Regions from separate parts of the Paenibacillus sp. FSL K6-3182 genome, predicted to be linked through region 3. Evidence: riboswitches for the same ligand, from Rfam matches in the RefSeq annotation. Region 3 holds a riboswitch; each other region holds the start of a gene.

Region 1 (4,146 bases), 130 kb from region 3:
AAGGCGGAAATATTGTTCGCCAAGCGTGAAGGGACATAGCAGATTTTTAGTTAAAAACATAGCTGTTACCATTCGCAAGCGGTTGGGCAGCTCACCTGTACGATTGAGCTGCGTCATGGCCGCATCAATGATTGGAATGCCGGTGGCAGCTGCAGCCCATGCTTCTAGATGAGCATCTGAGAGCTTGGACATATCAGCGAGCTGCTCGTAACGAAAAAAATCATCATGATACATCGCTTGATATAAATAAAAATCACGCCATGCCAGCTGCCTTACCCATGATTCAGACCCCGGAAGCCCTTGGGTCATTTCGTAGGCTTGGCGGGCGGAGATGGCGCCCGTATTAAGGAAACGTGCAAGCTGGCTTGTATGATCGTCGGCATAAGCGTCCCTGCTCTCCGAATAAGAGGCAAGGCGTTCTCGTACGAACCGTTCCAGCTTGGATAATCCTTTGGACGATCCTTGCACGTTTGTGCCGCCTAGGGCGCATGAAACGGATTCGGGCAAAGCGAAGGACAACGCAACCTTGGCATTAATTTCGCTTAAGGTAGCAAGCTCATGAATCGTCGTTTCACTCATTGGGCTATAGCACTCCAGCATAAAGCTGCTCCACTTGCGATAAAAGGGTGTGAAAACCTTGTATGGCTCCATTTTTCGAGCAAATGCCGGGAAAGCATCTAGATCAGCAAGAGGTGAATCGGCAATAGACATCCAGCGGCGGCCAAGGCTGCGTGTGATTAGCCCAAGCTGCTCATCTCGCTGCCGTGAGTAAGGCGTATAGTCTGTATGAACAATAACCTCATCAATAGGATGCTCATGCAGCAGTGCTTCGGTGATCGCAGCAGGATTACCATAAAGCACATGCAGTTCCTTTCCTGCATTAGAATAGCTGTGCAGAAGCGAGGCGGCTTGCGCCATGAAATTTCGACCGCTATGACTAGTTAAACGGCCATCTCCTGTAATAACGGGATCTATGATTAGCAAATGAATGCCTTGTTTCTCTTTTTTCTTCAAATAATCAAAAGCGCGCAAATCTGCAATACGCAAATCCTTGCGGTGAATAAACAAATACATCAGTGATAGCTCCTTCCATAAGCGCAACAGTGAACGGCCGCATTCCAGCTGGAATGAAACAGCAAAGCCGCAAGTCATTTGTCGTCAGAGGACAAAAAACTGCGGCTTTGCTAGATGAGTCTACCCGTTCAATCCTCAAGAAGAGGGATTAGGTTGCTCTATTTTACGTCAACGTTGGCTTGGTATGAATCAGCATCCATGATACGACGAGCAGTTACATATCGTCCCTCATAGTACTCGGAGTTAAGTTTGTCAGTTACAACGCCTCTGCTCGAGGATGAATGTACAAACTTTCCATCTCCAATGTAAATGCCAACATGGGATACGGCGCTATTATTGCCGCCAACTGTGTCGAAGAACACAAGATCTCCCGCAATGAGGTCAGCCTTAGCGACCTTTGTACCTTCTTTTGCTTGCGAACCAGAAGTACGTGAAAGCTCAATGCCCATTTTCTCGAACACATAGCTCGTGAAGCCGGAGCAATCAAAACCTTTCGACGACGTTCCGCCGCTTTTGTACGGAGTGCCAATAAGATCATTAACAATTCCGTTCAATTTTGAGTCAGCGAAAGCGCTTCCCGCTTGAAAAGCGAGCACGAGAACGAGACCCAGGATTAATGCGGTAATCTTCTTCAATTGTGAAACTCCTTCCAATGCCGACGAGGTTAGCTGTGGGGTTCGGTTGAAGGCTCCCTATGATTCCTCGGGCGTTTGAAAAAAACTCAAACGTCGGAATCAATTCACCCAAAGTGGTTCCCCCGTATCCCAATAGGGAATTAGGCAGTTTTTTTATTGCTTTGAGAAATATTCGATTATTTTCAATGATCTCCTGCCTTTAGTGGCAATTTCTAATAATTCTCATGTAACCTTTTGACAATTTTCTTCGTTAAACCGTTCTTTCTGTAATATAAACACGCCATAGTAGTGCTTTCTAACTAAATACATGGAGTCAATTTCATTAATTATGTGGATGTTGTGTAAAATATACCGATTTGTCCTTTAGGCGCTATATCGCAAGGACTAGCTTAAAGTGCCGTAAACGGCGGTATTTCACTATTTTGCTCCTAATAAATTAGAAAAATCTCATCTATATCACTCGTGAATAAGCGTAGATTCAGACAGCCTAGCTGCTGCTCCAGATAGAGCGGCAGAAATAGACAAAGGAGGCTGTTCATGAGAACAGCCCCCTTTGGGCAATCGAAAAAAAGTTTTATTTTGCAGTAACGATTTTTTCAGAAATGAGCTGTGGATCGTTGTTTTTTTGCTGCATCCAAAACTGTACCTTGTATTTTCCAGCATTTTTAAAATCGTAGGAAACGAGCTTGGAGCTGAACCAAAAGGTGTCTTTTTCGACGAACTCTTTAAAATCATCATCATCCTGGCTGCGGCTGTCGATTGTCGTTTCCTTATCATTAGGATCAACGATGGTCACTTTGAACTCTGAAATCGCCATATTCAAATTATCGATTTGCGCTTGCACTAAAAATTTCTGAACACTGCCTTTATCAACCTGTCCGAACATAGCTCGCTTCTCGTTCATTAGAAACATATGCACATTGGGCTTTTGAATAATGAGCTTCTTATCACTGCTCTTCCATTGGACGAAGGCTTGGAGGCTGTCGCTTAAAGAACGAATACTAATATAAACCTTATCATCCACAACGACAGCATCGTCAGTGGATTGCTTATTATTATAAAGGAGCGTTACCTTCTGAAATAGTTTGTCTGCTGCAACCAATGAACCGCCCGATAAGAGCAATACCATGGATATAATAACTAGTTTTTTACGCATCATTTGTGAATATCCCCCATTTTTGATTTTCTTTCAGTTATTTATACAGAACTGCCATCATTTAGTTGCGGTTAGTTGTAAAAAAAACCTCCACACCACAGCAAAGCGTGGAATGAAGGTTTATTTTTGCTTCAGCATCTAGAGGACGCTGAAGGCTTTTTTGGTTTGCTACATTCTTTTCGTTTCCAAAAAGTCATATTGCGCGGCAATCGTCCAAACCTTCATCAGTGTTTGAATGAGATAATAGCCTTGATGCAGGATAAGTGCAATTAGCCCGGCCCAAAGCATGGAGAGACTTGTCACCACAAGCCCAGCAGCCGCTCCAATCCCCCACATGATGAGCGACACAGCTGCATAGGTGAGGAAATTTTGGAGAGCGTGCCATAAGGAACGGAATATGCTTCCTCCTGATGCAGCGCTGAATTGCATGGCTAGAAACAGTAGATGCAGTACTGTGCCCCATAGGAGCCATAGAAGGGCTCCAGGGAGCACCGTTTGCAGTAGCTCTGGAATAGAGCCGCTCTCTAGCAGAGCATCCAGTGAGCGCGGCAGCACATACCAAGCAGGAGCCACAGATAAAATAACCTCGATCCAGTAAAGCAGAACTACAGGCTTCCAAGCTTTGCGAATGCCTTCTAGAAATCGTGTCCCTCCATTCGATCTGGACTGATTTAACGAATAGAATAGACCGGCATTGAATAAGGGAGTGATCAGCATTCGGGCAACAAGGAGACCGCCCAGCGTCCAGACGTAAGGATTAATGAGATCGGTCTTGAACAGCTGGAATTGTGCTTCGGTCATGAATAGCTGAACGGCTGCTTCTGAAGGAGCGGAGCTTGGATATCGCCGCAGCAGCGGAGCTACGACCGAATCAATGAAGCGGTAAAGGAAGAACCCCCAGATCAGCTGATAAAGAAATAATAAAACAACAATGTAAAAATGTTTTACCGCTAACCGCCAGCCTTGCTTCAAATGTATTTTCATCGTTTATCGCTCCTTGAACGCAATTACTTACCAGCTCAGCGACCCGAGCAGTCCTTCAATTAGTTGGACAACGCCGAGGCTCCATCTCGTGCGTTTATCCTCTGGCAGCTGAGCCTGCATGTAGTTGTTAATGAGCTTATTATCAAGCACATTGCTGTTGTTTGGGTCAACGACTGCCCATTCAAGCGGAGCGGAATGCAGCTGTTTATATTGCATATGGGATTCCTGAGTATCCCAAAGCTTTGTTATTTTGGTGCCGTCAGTAAACTTCATCAACACTTTTATCTCGCCATTGCT
Region 2 (4,146 bases), 1.9 Mb from region 3:
AAAAATAAAAGAGGCCTCAGTCGAAGACTTTCGGCCTCTATCTATTGGTGATAAATTAGCTTCGCAAATTATAGCTGCTCTAGGGGAGGAGTCGTCGTCATAGACGGCTTCTTCTCTTTTTTGTGACTTAAATATTTTAGAACAAATGCAATCAGTACCGGCAGCACGGAGAAGAAAATAGCTGAGATTATGTTCGGTGCTGTTCCAATAGTGAGCAAGGATAGGCCAACTGCAACGCTGTTGAAGATGGCATGGGTGAACATGGCTGTAATGAAGCCGTATCTGACGAAGATAAAGCTGAACAACAGTCCGATAATCATCAGCTCAAACAGTCTCGTCGTGGACGGATAAAAAGGATACATCACATGGCCCAGCGCCCAGAAGAAGGTAGGCAGCAGTGCTGCGGCAAACGTGTTTTTAAACCACCTGCGAAATAGTCCAATACCGAAGAAGCGGAATACGGCTTCTTCGCCAATTGCGGCAGCCCAAGCAAGCACGGGCATCAGCCAAAGAATGCCCATATTGTATGGGGATTGTGAGGCATCTGATGTTTCCCAAGTGCCAATGGACAGCTTCAAGGCGATAAAGATAACCGATTGAATTGCGAATAGGATGATCGCGAATAAATAGGACAAGCCCACGCTGCGCCAAACATAATCGCCATACCCTCTCTGACCGAAGCGCGGCCATAAAGCGCGGCCCTGCGCCTTCCAGAGGCCGTCTCCGGCAACGATGGATACATAAATGGAACCTGCCATTGGAATCGCTAGCAGAACACTTACGATGGCAGTGATCGAAACGGTAGCGCCTGCCATATCCGTCTCGCCGAGCGTAGCCCGGATACCATCCAGAACGTTTAAATTCATGATCGTATAAGTAATTAAATAAATGATCGTTAATACGATTCCGTATTTAAAGGATGTATGTTTTCGATACAAAACGGAGTAAATAATAGCTAAGACGAATAAAACGAAGCTCATGAACAGATAACCGATAGAGGTAAGGTATCCAGCTATTTTATCTTGTTTCTTTACATAGTTTATGTAATCGGATGGAGCCTCGAATATCGGTTTATATTTAGTAATGATCGTACGGTCATTCACGACAAGAGCGTTAACCAATACGTTAAGATGAGCATTTTTAATGGAATAACCTGCAGGAGGCTTAGGCTGCCAGTCGCCATTAGGCAATATTTGACCGCCTATGAATTCAGTACCGCTGAAATTTCCTGCAGTTAGGAAGGCAATAGCTTCTTTTGCTTTATCTGCATCTGATAGCTGTTCCCCCTCAAGCTTCAAGTTCCAAGCTACGACTTTCCCGCTATGCATATGTAGATAAACATATCCGCTGCCGCCGCTTGCGAATTTAAGATCAACCTGAAACGTATCTGTAGGAAACCTAGGGTCATATTTATCCGTATATGCTTTGACTAGCTCATATTTAGATAAGTAGCCATTCATAATTTTATCGGTTTGATGTACGGCTTTAGCCGATTTCACCTTCAAGCCTGTTTCTTTTTCAACAAATGCAGACGCCTTATCCTCCGCCGCTGATTTCGTTATGACCTTGGTATTCATTTCGCCAGATGAGATAGCCGTAATCATGGGAACGATTTGTACGGCCCCATAAATAATAAAGCAAGCAACTGCTGCCCATATAAATCGTTTCCATTCATTGGGTTTAATAGAATCAATCATAGTTTCACCTCAACTGTCTTCATAATAAATAGCTCATTTTATTACCTTAACATATGAATCCCTAAATTATCCAATGAAAATGACCGTTTGTTTTCAAAAAAATGCGAAATAACGATGTCCAGCAAGCTAGCTATGTGCTGGTTCGTCCCATTGCCCTAATTTGAGCTAATATCGTCCTGTTTGTCATAAACGTCACCTTTATATCAGGAGTGCTTAGGGATTATAATCGTTATCGTCATACTAATTGCATAGCATAGCCGAATTTCCTAAGGAAATCGGGGGAACCATAAAGTTGTCTAAATGGATGAACCTGCTGAAAGCAAAGCAGTTTAACATTAGATAGCATGGGGTGAATTTTAGCGGTGAAGCATCGTCTTCTTCCGCTGAATAGGGCTGCCTGTCCAGGCCCGAATCCGTCAGCTAACCTCGAAGGCGTATTGGAACAGGACTCATCGCACGAGCACTTGAGTTTCCAGTGCTTTTTTTTATGCTTAAAAACAAAAATGACAATATGACATAATCAAAAAGAAGGGAAATGGATGAAGGTTAGTTGGAATGTTTTGAAGTGGTCACCCCCGCGTATTTTGGTAAGTGGATTCGCTCTTATTATATTGCTGGGTGCCTTATTATTATCCATGCCTTTTGCATCGGTAAGCGGTGAGAGATTGCCTTTTATAGATGCGCTGTTTACGGCAACTTCGGCAACCTGTGTAACAGGGTTAGTTGTCGTTGATACTGGAACTTATTTCTCTATATGGGGTCAAATCATATTAATGTGCCTGTTCCAGCTTGGTGGACTCGGATTTATGACGATGGCGACGCTGGTAGCGCTCGTACTTCGCAAGAGGATTTCGCTGCGTGAGCGGCTTTTGCTGCAGGAATCCATGAACCAGTCGAGCATGGAAGGCATCGTGCGTTTGATTAGACGCGTTATTGTGTATTCATTGACAATAGAGCTTATTGGCGCTGCGTTGTTTGCTTCGAGGTTTGCATTTGATATGCCGCTGGGCAAAGCGATTTATTTTGGAGCCTTTCATGCGGTTTCATTGTTTAACAATGCTGGTTTTGATATTTTTGGGAACTATCGCAGCTTGACCTTATACGTATCTGATCCAGTCGTCAATATTGCAGCTATGATGCTGATCATATCGGGTGGACTCGGCTTTGTTGTTATGTCGGACCTGATGGAGTTCCGCAAAAACCGCAAGCTGTCACTGCACAGTAAGGTCGTGCTATCTATGACAGGAACGCTTATTGCAGTAGGGACACTCGTCATATTTATTTTTGAATTCTCGAATTCGAAGACACTGGGCTCTCTGGACTGGGGCGGGAAAATTTTGTCTTCGTTCTTCCAGTCGGTAACGCCGCGGACGGCAGGAGCCAATACGCTTGATTATACGGCTATTCGGCAAGCGACGATGTTTTTCACCATTATATTAATGTTTATTGGCGCCTCGCCCGGCTCGACGGGCGGCGGCATCAAAACAACAACCTTTGCAACGTTGGTCGGCGCTGTATTTGCAATGATTAGAGGACGAGAGGACATCGTTCTTTTCCGTTACAGATTAGGCAAAGACAGAATTTTTAAAGCACTCACGATTACTTTGATCTCTTTATCGCTTGTCATTATTGTAACGATGATCTTGTCGATGACGGAGGATCAAGCTTTTATAAAGCTATTGTTTGAAGCGACATCAGCATTTGGAACAGTAGGATTATCCGTTGGTGTTACGCCAGAGCTGAGCCTTGTTGGGAAAATAGTCATTGCATTAACCATGTTTGCCGGAAGACTTGGACCCCTGACGCTCGCATACGCGCTTGGGCCTCGTACAGAGAAAGAGCTTTATCGGCATCCAGAGGGCAAAATTACGATTGGATAGGAGACTTTGCAAGTGGGAATTAAAAAGAAACAATTTGTCATCATCGGCTTAGGGAGATTTGGTTCGAGCTTAGGGCGCGAACTCGTCCAGCTTGGCCATGAGGTGCTTGGAATAGATAAGGATGAGGAAGCCGTTCAGGACATGAGCGGTATTCTAACCTATGCTGTATCAGCTGATTGTACGGATGAAGAAGCGCTGCGCTCCTTGGGTGTAAGAAACTTTGATTGCGGAGTTGTCGCGATTGGCGATGACATTCAATCCAGCATTTTGACAACCATACTGCTTAAGGATTTGGAAGTGAAGCAAGTTGTAGCGAAAGCTTTGACTGAACTGCATGGCCGGGTGCTTGAGAAAATCGGTGTCGACCGCGTGGTCTATCCTGAGCGCGATATGGGTATTCGAGTTGCGCATCAGCTAGTATCCCCAAATCTATTAGATTATATCGAGCTTTCCAAAGAGTATACGATCGCCGAGCTTGCTGTACCGCAATGCTTGGATGGCAAGTCATTGCATGATCTTAATCCGCGAGCTAGATTTGGATGCAGCATCGTAGCCATAAATAAGCCCAA
Region 3 (4,146 bases):
ATGAAAATCATTTTTTGTGTCGAAAATATGAACAAAGGAGATGAGAGACTATGAAAAAACAGCTGACCGAAGAGAAAGTTTTTAAGGATCCTGTTCATCATTATATATATGTACAAGACCAAACGATTTGGGATTTGATCAATACAAAAGAGTTTCAAAGACTGCGCCGGATACGACAGCTAGGAACCTCCTATTTGACCTTCCATGGAGCAGAGCACAGTCGGTTTTCACATTCACTTGGCGTATATGAAATTACTCGAAAAATTATTTCTCAGTTTGAACGAAACAGCTATCCTGACTGGCCAGTCGAAGAAAAGCTAGTCTCGCTTTGTGCTGCTTTATTGCATGATGTTGGTCATGGTCCGTTCTCGCACTCCTTGGAAGAAGTATTCGACACGGATCACGAAGAGTGGACATGTAACATCATTTTGGGAGATACAGAAATCAATCGCGTGCTAAGTGCTGTATCGGAGCAGTTTCCTGCTCAGGTCGCTGCAGTCATACAAAAAAAATATCCAAAGCCGATTGTTGTTAGTTTGATTTCAAGCCAAATGGATGCTGATCGGATGGATTATTTGCTCCGAGACGCGTATTTTACAGGTGTTAACTATGGAACATTTGATTTAGAGCGCATTTTGCGCGTATTGCGTCCTTATAAAGGGCAAATTGTAGTTAAAGAGAGCGGTATGCACGCAGTTGAACATTATTTGATGTCTCGTTATCAAATGTATTGGCAAATTTACTTCCATCCGGTTACAAGAAGCTCGGAAATTATTCTACGTCAAATATTTCGTAGAGCACAGGAGCTTTACGTGGGTGGCTACTCCTTTCAGTGGATGCCTAAGCAGCTGAAATGCTTGCTTCAGAACACGATGACGGTGCACGACTATCTGAAGCTGGATGAAGCACTCGTTCAGACCGCTTTCGCAGAGTGGGCGGAGGAGCATGATCCTATTTTAAGCGATCTATGTGAACGATTTCTGAACAGGCATTTATATAAGTACATTACGCTTGAAAACCCGGATGAAGAGCTGCTAAATGAGATTAGCGAATGTTTCTCTTCTATAGGAATGAATCCGGATTATCATATGGAAATCGATTTTCCATTTGACCTGCCGTATGACGTATATCGACCAGATAAAAAAGAAGGAGAAAAGAAAGAAAAAGCGCCGATTTTGTTGTTAGATGGTTTGGAAGATATAAGCGAAATATCCTCTAAATCCGACATTGTTCGTTCTATTACTGGCCTGCATCAAGGACAATATCATCTTTATTATCCAGAAGAGCCGCTCAAACAAAATATTCATCGATTGCCGGAATCACTTCGTAAGCTTTTCAAACTAGATTGAAGGAGCATAACATCAACATGACATTACTTTTTGATACACATACCCATTTAGATTCGGAAAAATTTGATGAGGATCGCGACGAGGTCATCCAGCGTGCGAAGGATGCAGGCGTGCATATGCTTGTCAATATTGGTTTTAACCGTGAAACGATCCCTACAACGATGGCGCTAGCAGAGAAATATGATTTTATATACGCAGCAGTTGGTTGGCATCCAGTTGACAGTATAGATATGCTTCCAGAGGATTTGGAATGGATTGAACGTCTATGCGCGCATGAGAAGGTTGTCGCCATTGGTGAGATTGGACTCGATTATCACTGGGATACTTCTCCAAAAGAGGTACAACAAAGGGTTTTTCGTGAGCAAATTCGTCTTGCTCGTAAGGTGGGCAAGCCAATTGTCATTCATAATCGGGATGCTCATGAGGACATTATTCGTATTCTTCAGGAAGAGAATGCAGCAGAGGTTGGCGGTGTCATGCATTGCTTCTCCGGCAGCTGGGAAACGGCTAAACAATGTCTTGATATGAACTTCTATATATCATTTGGAGGACCCGTTACTTTCAAAAATGCAAGGGTGCCAAAAGAGGTGCTTAAGCAGGTTCCGATCGACCGAATTTTGATCGAAACTGATGCTCCATATTTAACTCCTCACCCGTTCAGAGGGAAGCGAAATGAGTCCTCTTACGTCTCTTTAGTTGCAGAGACAGCAGCCGAATTATTGGGCAAAACGGTAGAAGAAATAGGCGTAATTACGACTGAAAACGGTCGAAGATGTTTTGGTATTGTCTAAAAACGAGAGGAATAATGAGAAATAGAGACCTTTATCGCGTAAAAACTAATTTTTATAGCGATAATCGCTTATTTTTTCCTGCTTTATCCTGCTTTTTCGCTTAAATCGTCTTTTATCGTATCTTTACAATTGACCTCGTATGAAGGTATGATTCATCTCAGAGCAATAAAATTTTGTATTGGATTTCCAGTTTACGCTTAATCTCCATTCGGAGAGCGGGGGAACCATGTACGGTTTTTGAAACCGTATTTTGAATTCTTCAGGGGTGAATTTCGAAGCCATTGCCATGAGCATTGTGTAACGAATAGGGCGACTCTCTTGTCCGAATCCGTCAGCTAACCTCGCAAGCGTTATAGAGAGTGATCAACCTCGTGCATCCATTTTTCTGTATCCCAGTGAATCATTTAACCGGGAAGCCACGAAACAGATCCTCTGTCGACGGCTTCTTTTTATTTTCGAATAATCGGGAATTTGTCGACATAGGGATAAAAGATGGGGGTGGGAGGATCGATAGCAGTACTGGATTGCGTGCTCGCACGCCAATATACTATAGTCGCGTCAGTTGTATCATGCGTAACACTTGGCGGCGGGGCTATGAAGGAGGACCGATGAAGTGGGAATACTCCAGGTTAAGGACACCCATGGGAAACGATCATCCAGCATGTCTTTCGCATTGCGATGGAAGCGTGAAAACTTGCGTTTGATTCTTTTGAGTGCTACTATCTCAATCGCTATGACTTTCATGTTTTTGGTGTTGTTGTACGGAACGGCTGTCAAAAGCGTCTCCGTAGTAGTGAACGGACAAGAAACCATTGTGGAAACGAAGCAATGGGTCCTGCAACGCCTACTGGATGAACAAGCTATCGCAATTGGACCACATGATGAGGTGTCCATACCGCTTAATGCGGCAATAAAGGACGGAGATCGTATAGAGGTGACTCATGCGATACCGGTAATTGTGAAGGCTGATGGCAAGACCTCTACTGTATATACGACAGAGAGAACAGTGCAGGCAGCGATCGAGGAATTACATATTCCAGTTCGTGGTCAAGATAAAGTAATACCTCCGCTTCATACCGTTTTGGACAACGAAATGACTGTAACCGTCGTTCGCGTAGATAAGAAGGTAGCTGAGACAGAGCGTGCAATGCCATTCTCTATTGTGAAGAAGAACGATCCAACGCTGGAAGCGGGCAAGCAGAAGCTTGTTCAACCCGGCAAGGAAGGTCTGATCGTAGAGAGTATCGAGAAGCAGTACGAGGATGGAATTCTTATATCGAAGAAGATGGTCAGCAAGGTGGTTGAAACCGCTGCGGTTAATCAGGTTGTCGCCATCGGAACGAAGAAGGAAGAGCCTAAAGTATCTGTGCTCTCGAACAAGAGCCCGAGCTTTACTTCGCTTACGAAGAGCGGTGTAACGTTTAAGGCTAGAAAAGTACTTAAAAATGTCACGTTGACTGCTTATTCTGCAGACCTCTCTTCAACAGGCAAAGATGAAAGCCATCCGGAATACGGGATTACATCATCAGGCACTCGGGTGCAAGAGGGTCGGACGATAGCTGTTGATCCGAAGGTAATTCCCATCGGTTGGTGGGTTTATATTGAAGGAATCGGTTTCCGCCGCGCTGAGGATAAAGGAAGTGCGGTTAAAGGCAACAAAATCGACGTATACTTTGATAGTACAAAGATTGCGAACAAATTCGGCAGGAAAAAAGGCATCACCGTATATGTGCTGGGGCCGAATAAACCAACTGCAAGCTAATTGTGCGGTTACCATCATCTTATCGCAATAATCAATTAAATATGCCATCATAAGGAGAGGCACTGCCTCTTCTTTTTGCATGTCTAAGGGTCAAATACAGTTTATGTAGAAGGGGATGATCTTGGTGATCAAAGAGATCATTGTCGTTGAAGGCAAAGACGATACCGTTGCAATAAAAAGGGCGGTAGATGCAGATACCATAGAGACGAATGGTTCCGCTATCGGTGAGGATGTATTGAAGAGG
Region 4 (4,146 bases), 3.5 Mb from region 3:
GATATAACCATACCCCGATCAGTCCAGCTGCAGCAATAATGATTACTTGACTATAGGCCGCTTGCCAATATAACGTTACCGCAGCAGCGATGACTGCTATCGTAGCTCTATTTCGATCCGGTGTTAGTTTCTGCCCCATCCCTAGAATGGCATGAGCAACGATGGCCACCGCTACAATTTTCAATCCATGAATCCAACCTGTGTTTCCAAGATCAAATCCTTGCAGCAGAAAAGCAAAGGCCACTAATGCAATGATCGATGGCAGTGTGAACCCTAACCAAGCCACTAGTCCGCCCAATAACCCAGCCCTAACTATCCCTATACCGATCCCAACTTGACTGCTGGCTGGCCCGGGTAGAAACTGACATAAAGCAACGAGGTCTGCATAACTTCTTTCATCCATCCATTTACGGCGACGAATATACTCATTGTGAAAATAACCCAGATGGGCTATCGGACCTCCAAATGAGGTAAGTCCTAGTTTAGTAGATACAGCCAGTACCTCTACCAAAGATGCGATTGTTCCTCTTTTCAATCCTATAGCCTCATTCCATTACTCATGATACTTACATTGTAAGCTTGCGAATTATTGACTTACAACCCTTTAACAAATACTTAATAAATGGTTACATAAAAAAAAACCACCTCGTAAGGTGGTTTGTAAAATCATTACGCTTTATTTAGACTCCATCATCGCAGCAAATGTATCTTCCGTTACGACACGCCTTGCTGTTACATAACGCTTTGCGTAATAAGAATCGTTAAGATTTGTAATCGTAACCCCTTTGCTTGTAGAAGAATGAGCAAATTTCCCATCCCCAATGTAAATGCCCGCATGAGAAACGCCTTTGCCGCTTGTGTTGAAGAACACTAGATCACCCACGCGTAGTTCATCTTTATTGACCTCTGTGCCTGTGTCTGATTGCGATTGAGATGTTCTAGGCAGCTTAACATCAAATTGATTAAAAATATGTAGAATAAAACCCGAGCAGTCAAACCCTTTGCTCGTTGTGCCTCCCCATTTATAAGGAGTTCCAACAACCTCGCTTATGGAATTCGTAAGCACTGACTTGTCCGACTTATCTGCAAGCACGCTTCCTCCTCCAGTAAGCAGCAGCAAGCAGGATAACAATAAAATAAAACCCTTCTTCAAAACAACTTCTCCCTTCGGTGCCTACGAGGTTAGCTTATGGGTTCGGTTGAAGATCCCTATGCTTAAAAAAATACATTAAGCAATTCACCCTGGGTGGTTCCCCCGTTTCCGATATACAGAACTCGGCATGTGAATAAACCTTATAGTATCGTTAAATTCGATTGTTTTTACCATAATCCTGCAATTGGTTTATTAGAATACTTTCATTTTTCTTCATTATTAATATTTATTTAGCTGTTCACTACATGATTTTTGTCAAAGGTGCTGATTTTTTTATAATTAAAATAGATGAATTTCCAATCACATTTTCAAAATATAACGGTTTAAACACAAAAAAAGAGTATCCGTATTTTCATACAGTTACTCTTTCTAGTTAAGCAAGTTTCGCCAAAATATCGACCTTTTGCCAAGAACGTCTCCTCCATCTGTAGAGCATCAGTAAAGCTCTTATCCATTCATCGATTGAAAAGGCCAACCATATTCCTACCAACCCCATGTCGAACACAATCCCGAACACGTATGCAAGCGGTACACTAATCCCCCACATGGATACTAACCCGGCAGCAACTGGAAATTTCACATCTCCAGCCGCATTTAGACAACTGATAAGCACCATGTTGCAAGCCCGAGCCGGCTCCAGCATAATCGATAACAACATGAGCTGCTTGCCTAACAATATAATTTCTGCATCATTAGTAAAGAGGCTGAGCAATAGACCTGAGAAGCTATAGATGAAAATACCAAGCGCAAGCGAAATGACAAACGCCAGCTTCAAACTTTGAATACTGGATCGATAAGCATCATCCTTCTGATGGGCTCCAATCAGATGTCCAACAATAATTTGCGTTCCTTGACCTATTGCCATTGAAAAAACAAAAACAAAAGAAGTTATGCTCTGCGAATAAATTTTTGTCGTTAACGCTGCCGTACCGATCAGCGTGATTAGATATGTGATTACAACCTGTGAAAGATTATAAGAAACATGCTCACCTGCCGAAGGAATACCTAATTTAAATATAAGGCCAATATTTTTTCTTTGAATCTTAAATGGACTAATCAAGCCAACCTTATACTCCAAGCTTCGAATACATAAAATCAAATAAGCGATCATCCCTATGGCACGGGTTATCCATGTAGATGCTGCTACTCCTTCTACACCTAAATTAGGTAAGCCGAAGGGCTCCATCAGCACCAGATAATTTAAAGTAATATGCAGTACATTTATCCCCAATGCGATGAACATCATTTCTTTCACTATACCGCGGCATCGTAAAATAGTACCTAACGTCATGCTGATTGCTGTGATGAAGACGGAGCTGCCGACAATCGATAAATAGCTGACTCCTTCTGCCATCACATCCTCGGGCACTTTAAAAAGCGCTAAAAACACGTCGGCATAGACAATCAATCCTGCGCTAGCTATTAAACCGAGCATAACATTCAAAGTAAGCGCCGTTCTCCCGATTCGATCGGCGCCATGCAAGTTGCCTGCGCCGAGCCATTGATTGAGAATGACACTTGTACCCACCGTAACAAAGCCAAACATCAAGCCCACTACAACTAAAATCTGGTTAGCTATCCCAACCGCTGCCACTGCTCCATCAGAGTAGCTGCTTAGCATCATCGTATCGACCGTTCCAATCAGCATCCCAAATAAAGCTTCAATAAAGATAGGCCATGTTATCGAGATGATGCTCTTTTGGCGCGGATCAACCTGTTTACTCATTCAAATTCACATTCTTCCTGTTCATGTACTACCCTGCTGTTATCGTCAGACTACTGTTATCATGTATGAGAGTACACCCTATCCAACAAATAGGGGTTGAGAGAATGCGCCAAAACCGCCTTCCAAATAAACTGCCGCCCTTACGTAACCTTCGTCACCACGACACTTGTAACTAACGCTATTGAAACGACCAGAAGTCTCGTATAGTACATTTCCGTCTTTGCCAAACAAGGTTGCGTATTTGTACATCCGGTTCAATCCTTCGCTCGCAAGCAGCTTAAACTCGATCGTCCCATCCGTTGTATGGATTGATTCAAACCCATAGCCTGTGGAAACATAGAAGCTTCCGGCTTTCATTGCTGCTATAATACTCTCATTGGTGTTTTGCTCTGCGAGCACCATATTCCAAGTTCGTTTTTCTTGCCCATACACATGAAAATCATCTCCGCCAAACCCCCATACTTTCCGCCCAGCTGAGAGCAGCGCATCCCATTTGTCAAACGCAATGTCGAACGCTGGATTTCCTTCGCCATTTACGATCTCGATTCCGGTGTAGTAAGGCATCGCGAGCATATCTTCAATCGGCCAATACTGCGAATAATAACGATTCGGATGAACGAGTACGCTCATTCCTCCTTGCTTCGTGCAAAGGTCAGAATACTGCTGATACCGTTCTACCGAAAACTCGTTGGAATAGCTGTCCATCATCGAGCGCGGAGGGTTAATGAGTAGCATATGCCTTTGCGGACTGCTAACCTCCATTGCTTCAAATACGGTCGTAATTGAACGTTTTCCTTCATGAACGGTAATGAAATCGTGGTCGGAAATGCCGAGGAAATCGTATTGCCCATACATCCGGTAAACCGTCTCAAGCGTTTGAGAGCCGCAAGCACTATTTGTCGTATGGTTATGGAAGCTCCCTTTCAGCCACATGCCCTCTTGTTTATCATAAGGATTTGAAATGATTACTTGTGTCATTCAATATGTTCCTCCGTTCCTGCCTTATTCTTTGACCGAACCGATCATAACGCCTTTGGCAAAATACTTCTGAATAAATGGATAAATCATAATAATCGGTGTGATGACGATAATAATCGTCGCCATTTTCAGCGAGTTTCCTGTCACCTGAATTTTGTCCAGCATTTCATATTGCGTCGAACCAGCCGCTTGCTCGAGCGTATTTCGAAGCGCATCTGCCCGGGTCAGCATTTCCTGCAGCAATGTCGATAAAGGCCGCAGATTGCTCTCTCGAACATAGAAGGCACCT

The links. Region 3 has a riboswitch for cyclic di-AMP ahead of MHH56_RS00140 (ubiquitin-like domain-containing protein). Riboswitches for the same ligand answer to the same signal wherever they lie in the genome.
Region 1: another riboswitch for cyclic di-AMP. It lies ahead of MHH56_RS00755 (C40 family peptidase); the one in region 3 lies ahead of MHH56_RS00140 (ubiquitin-like domain-containing protein).
Region 2: another riboswitch for cyclic di-AMP. It lies ahead of MHH56_RS25225 (TrkH family potassium uptake protein); the one in region 3 lies ahead of MHH56_RS00140 (ubiquitin-like domain-containing protein).
Region 4: another riboswitch for cyclic di-AMP. It lies ahead of MHH56_RS17955 (C40 family peptidase); the one in region 3 lies ahead of MHH56_RS00140 (ubiquitin-like domain-containing protein).

What each region holds. Positions count from the first base shown of each region.
Region 1 is NZ_CP150265.1:151,402-155,547, forward strand. Features, by position in the region: gene MHH56_RS00750 (deoxyribodipyrimidine photo-lyase) at 1-1,074, opposite strand, end outside; gene MHH56_RS00755 (C40 family peptidase) at 1,233-1,709, opposite strand; cyclic di-AMP (ydaO/yuaA leader) riboswitch at 1,713-1,866, opposite strand; gene MHH56_RS00760 (hypothetical protein) at 2,284-2,868, opposite strand; gene MHH56_RS00765 (hypothetical protein) at 3,034-3,849, opposite strand; gene MHH56_RS00770 (M1 family metallopeptidase) at 3,877-4,146, opposite strand, start outside.
Region 2 is NZ_CP150265.1:5,732,031-5,736,176, reverse strand. Features, by position in the region: gene uvrC (excinuclease ABC subunit UvrC) at 1-103, shown strand, start outside; gene MHH56_RS25230 (CPBP family intramembrane glutamic endopeptidase) at 69-1,697, opposite strand; cyclic di-AMP (ydaO/yuaA leader) riboswitch at 1,943-2,147, shown strand; gene MHH56_RS25225 (TrkH family potassium uptake protein) at 2,237-3,577, shown strand; gene MHH56_RS25220 (TrkA family potassium uptake protein) at 3,596-4,146, shown strand, end outside.
Region 3 is NZ_CP150265.1:25,655-29,800, forward strand. Features, by position in the region: gene MHH56_RS00130 (HD domain-containing protein) at 51-1,349, shown strand; gene MHH56_RS00135 (TatD family hydrolase) at 1,367-2,140, shown strand; cyclic di-AMP (ydaO/yuaA leader) riboswitch at 2,325-2,505, shown strand; gene MHH56_RS00140 (ubiquitin-like domain-containing protein) at 2,754-3,902, shown strand; gene rnmV (ribonuclease M5) at 4,027-4,146, shown strand, end outside.
Region 4 is NZ_CP150265.1:4,068,578-4,072,723, forward strand. Features, by position in the region: gene MHH56_RS17950 (chromate transporter) at 1-535, opposite strand, end outside; gene MHH56_RS17955 (C40 family peptidase) at 677-1,153, opposite strand; cyclic di-AMP (ydaO/yuaA leader) riboswitch at 1,157-1,291, opposite strand; gene MHH56_RS17960 (MATE family efflux transporter) at 1,527-2,879, opposite strand; gene MHH56_RS17965 (phosphoesterase) at 2,958-3,857, opposite strand; gene MHH56_RS17970 (carbohydrate ABC transporter permease) at 3,882-4,146, opposite strand, start outside.